Regions from separate parts of the Stappia indica genome, predicted to be linked through region 1. Evidence: riboswitches for the same ligand, from Rfam matches in the RefSeq annotation. Region 1 holds a riboswitch; the other holds the start of a gene.
What was found. A riboswitch is a leader RNA that binds a small molecule or an ion and turns the genes downstream of it on or off. The one in region 1 is predicted to bind S-adenosylmethionine.
Positions count from the first base shown of each region.

Region 1 (2,386 bases):
TAGCCGCCATCGGCGAGATCGCCCAGATCATGCAGGAAGTGAACGGCTACACCGCCTCCATCGCCTCGGCCGTCGAGCAGCAGGGGGCCGCCACCAGCGACATCTCGCGCTCGGTGCAGCAGGCGGCAGAAGGCACCGGCGCCGTCACACGCAACATGGAGATGCTCGCCCATACCGTCGACAGCACATCGGCTGCCGCCGACAACGTCCTCGACGCCTCCGGCGCCATGGCCCGCAACACCGACGCCCTGCGCGGCGAGATCGACAGGTTCCTGAAGGACGTCGCGGCGGCCTGACATCGCAGCGCCCCGCCCACGGCAGGGAGCTGCTCCCTTGCGCAAACAATTGCCCCCGGTTCGCGCCACGAACCGGGGGCTTTTTCTTTCGCGTTGCGGCAAAGCGAGGCTAGGCTTGCACGGGATATCCCGCGATTCCGCAAAGAGACAGGAGACATCGCCCGTGAGCGACCAGGAGACCATCGAAACCCCGAACGGCGAACTGACGCTGCGGACGATGGCCATGCCCGCCGACACCAACGCGGCCGGAGACATCTTCGGCGGCTGGGTGCTGTCGCAGATGGACCTTGCCGGGGGCATCGCGGCCGGGCAGCGGGCGCGCCGGCGCGTCGTGACGATCTCCGTCGAGCGGATGACCTTCATCCGCCCGGTGCATGTAGGCGACGTGCTTTGCGTCTATTGCCGGGTGACAGGCGTCGGCCGCACCTCGATGAAGATCGGCATCGAGGCCTGGGCCCTGCGCCATCGGCACGGCCAGCGCGAAAAGGTGACGGACGCGACCTTCACCTTCGTCGCGGTCGACGATCAGGGGCGGCCGATCCCGGTCCCGGCAGAAGACGAGGACTGACGCCGTCGCAGGCGGGCACGCAGCGCCACGGCGAGCTGCGGATGGCGGGCGGCGATGTCGCGAAACAGCACTTCGTCGACCGCCCTGCGGCACCCGCCGGTCCACAGGCGCTCAAGATCTGCAAGACGCTGCGCACGTTCGGCATCGTCAAGAAGGGCCTGTCCCGGCCGCCCTGCCCGGCCGAGGCCGATGCAGGTCGCGCGCATCCTCAGTCCCGCGGCCAGAACGCGAATTTCGGAAAGACGCAGCGGTGCCTGGGCAGCCAAAGCACAGGGCGCTTTACGGTCCGCGGCGGCGGGATCAAGGCTCGTCTGCGCAGCGAAAGCGGCTGTAGACATGAAAAATCCTCCATCGGTTTCCCGAGGAGGACTGGCGCGGATCGAATGACCGTTTCGTTGCCGCTGATCTGCGGCCACATCCCCAAAACGCAAACCGGTTGTCCCGGTTCCTGTGTCAGGGAGACCACCTTGCCCGGTCGGGCAGGTTGGCGAGGGCGCCAGCCCTTCTCTTGATGACCCGGGTTCTATGCCATGCGGCGCGCGCGCATGCAAGCGGCAACGCTGCCCGCCTCTTCGCCAAGGTCAGGCGGCGTCGCGCGACGTCTCTTCCTCGTCCTCGGCGCGCGGGTCGAGCGCGAGCGTTTCCGGCGTGGAGAAGCGGACGCCCGACGCCATGGCGACGAAGTCCTCCTTCTCCCCTTGCGCGACCGGTGCGCGCTGGGTCATGCGCCAGATGGAAAAGCCGATGATCAGCGCATGTGCAGCCGAGGTGACGGCGAAGAGCCCTTGCGGGCGCGTCATCGTCATCATCACGGCTGCAAGCAGCGGACCGACCACGGAGCCGACGCCGAACAGCAGAAGCAGGCCGCCGCTGGTCTTGAGGAATTCGCCCGGCGGCGAGTGGTCGTTCGCATGAGCGACGATGACCGGATACATCGAATAGATCATGCCGCCGAAGGCCCCGACCAGCGCGATGATCGCCAGCGGCGAGAGAGTCCCGCCGAACGTGAGGGCGGCCCCGAGCAGGCAGCCGACCACGGCGATGCCGATCAGGACCATGCGTCGGTCGATGCGGTCGGACAGGACGCCGATGGGGATCTGGATCAGGGCACCGGCGAGCAGCGCCACCGACATCATGGTGGCGATGGACGAGACGGACAGCCCGACCTGGCGGCCATAGACGGCGCCGAGCGTGCCGAAGGCGCTGTTGGAAATGCCCACGAGGAAGACGCCGATCACGGCAACCGGCGAATTTCGCCACAGAGAGCGAATGTCCAGACGCACCTGGGACAGCGGCTGGGGGGCAGCGGCGGTCGACAGGGCGGTGGGAAGCAGAGCGCAGGAATAGACCATTGCGCCGACCACGAAGAACAGAAATCCGGCCGGATCTCCGAGAGTCAGCAGCATCTGCCCGGCGGTCGTCGCGCCGAGATTGATCATCGTGTAGATGCCGAAGATGCGGCCGCGCGTTTCCGGGTTGGCCCGCTCGTTCAGCCAGCTCTCCACCACCATCGCAGCCCCGG
Region 1 covers NZ_CP046908.1:4,731,927-4,734,312, reverse strand. Annotated here, with positions in the region: gene GH266_RS21730 (methyl-accepting chemotaxis protein) at 1-296, shown strand, start outside; gene GH266_RS21725 (acyl-CoA thioesterase) at 514-864, shown strand; gene GH266_RS21720 (hypothetical protein) at 822-1,202, opposite strand; SAM-I-IV-variant riboswitch at 1,246-1,384, opposite strand; gene GH266_RS21715 (MFS transporter) at 1,446-2,386, opposite strand, start outside.

Region 2 (2,386 bases), 630 kb from region 1:
TCTTGAGCGCGTTGGAGGCGCGGAAGGCGGCAACCTTGCCGCCTTTCAGCTCCAGCGCCAGCATGGTCGAGCCGGCCTTCATCTGGCGGCGCACCACCTCGGCCTGCGGATGGTCGGCCCGGCCGGGATAGATCAGCCGCGCCACCGCCGGATGCTCGGCCAGCACGTCGGCCAGCCGCGAGGCGGTGCGGGTCTGGCGCTCCACGCGCAGGGCCAGCGTCTCCAGCCCCTTCAGCATCACCCAGGCGTTGAACGGGCTCATCGACGGGCCGGTATGCTTCATGAAGGGCATCACCTCATCGGCGATCCACTCCTCGGTGCCCAGCACCACGCCGCCCAGGCACCGGCCCTGGCCGTCGATATGCTTGGTGGCGGAATAGACGACGATGTCGGCGCCCAGCGCCAGCGGCGACTGCCAGATCGGCGTGGCGAAGACGTTGTCGACGATCAGCTTCGCCCCGACCGCATGGGCCATCTCGGCGACGGCGGCGATGTCGATCACCTCCAGCGTCGGGTTGGTCGGGCTTTCCAGGAAGCAGGCGACCGTCTCCGGGCGGATGGCGGCGCGCCAGGCGTCGAGGTCGGTGCCGTCGACCAGCGTCGAGGACACGCCGAAGCGCGGCAGCAGGGTCTCGACGATGTAGCGGCACGAGCCGAACAGCGCCTTGGCCGCGACCACGTGGTCGCCCGCCTTGCAGCAGGCCATCAGCGCCAGGTTGACGGCGGCCATGCCGCTCGCCGTGGCGCGGGCGGCCTCCGCCCCTTCCAGGGCGGCGATGCGGTTCTCGAACATCGCGACGGTCGGGTTGGCATAGCGCGAATAGACGAAGCCGGGATCGTCGCCGTTGAACCGCGCCTCGGCCGCCTCGGCCGTTGCGTAGACGAAGCCCTGGGTCAGGTACATCGCCTCGGACGTCTCGCCATAGGGGGAGCGTGTCGTTCCGCTATGCACCAGGGTCGTCTCGGGGTGCCAGCCTTGCCTGTTCGTCGTCATGCCGTTCTCCAAATGCAAAAACCCCGGCCGTAAATGGGCCGGGGTCTTTGCAACCCGGCCTGTTTAGCGACTTGTTTAACGTGGCTGCAAGCCGGCCGGCTCAAATCACCACGGAATCTGACGATCCTGATAGTCCACGGTGCAAGCCGCGTCAACGTTCCTTGCGCAAGGATCTTGTTTCATTGTTCTCGACATCTTGCGAAACCTTGCAGGAACCCGAGCGCCGGTTGCCGCTACCGCGCCGCCCTCTCCCCGCCCCGCTTTACGTGCGCAGCACCCGGTAGATCGCCGGGATCACCAGCACGGTGAGCAGCGTCGAGGAGGCGAGGCCGAACAGCAGCGAGATCGCCAGGCCCTGGAAGATCGGATCGGTCAGGATCACCGCCGCGCCGATCATCGCCGCCAGCGCGGTGAGCAAGATCGGCTTGAAGCGGATCGCCCCGGCCTCCAGCAGCACCTCGATCAAGGGCTGGTCGGGCCTGTGCGCATGGCGGATGAAGTCGACCAAGAGGATCGAGTTGCGCACGATGATGCCGGCAAGCGCGATGAAGCCGATCATCGAGGTCGCCGAGAACGGCGCGCCGAACAGCCAGTGGCCGCCGATGATGCCGATGAAGGTCAGCGGCACCGGGGTCAGGATCACCAGCGGCACGCGGAACGAGCCGAACTGCGCCACCACCAGGATGTAGATGCCGAGCAGCGCGACGATGAAGGCCGCGCCCATGTCGCGGAAGGTCACCCAGGTCACCTCCCATTCGCCGTCCCACAGCAGCGTCACCGCGCTCTCGTCCTCCGGCTGGCCGTTGAGGCGGATGACGGGCTTTGGCAGGTCGCCCCAGTCCATCGCGTCGAGCGCGTCGCGCACCGCCAGCATGCCGTAGAGCGGGGCCTCGAAGTCGCCGGCAAGCTCCGCCGTCACCATGTCGGCAAAGCGGCCGTTGTGGCGGAAGATGAGATGCGAGGAGACCTCCTCGCGCACCTTCACCACGTCGCCCAGTTCCACGACGCTGGTGCTGCCGGGCAGCACGTCGGCCGGGATCGGGGTCGCCAGGAACCGCTCGTCCAGCACCTTGTCGCCGCGCGCCCGCTCCAGCCGGATCGGGATCGGCGCCCGCCCCTCGCCCCGGTGCGAATAGCCGAGCGTGCGCCCGCCGCCGAGAATGCCCAGCGTGTCGAAGACGTCGCTTTCCTGCACGCGGAAGAAGTCGAGCTCGTCGGTTGAGACGGTCACCCGCTTGCGCGGCGCCGGCACGCCATAGCTGTCGTCGACATCGACGATGAAGGGAACCGAGGCGAAGGCCTCGCGCACCTTCTCCGCCACCGCCCGGCGCGTCTGCGCGTCCGGGCCGTAGATCTCGGCAAGCAGCGTCGCCAGCACCGGCGGGCCGGGGG
Region 2 covers NZ_CP046908.1:4,100,728-4,103,113, reverse strand. Annotated here, with positions in the region: gene GH266_RS19100 (O-succinylhomoserine sulfhydrylase) at 1-994, opposite strand, end outside; SAM riboswitch at 1,037-1,116, opposite strand; gene GH266_RS19095 (efflux RND transporter permease subunit) at 1,257-2,386, opposite strand, start outside.
Region 2: another riboswitch for S-adenosylmethionine. It lies ahead of GH266_RS19100 (O-succinylhomoserine sulfhydrylase); the one in region 1 lies ahead of GH266_RS21720 (hypothetical protein).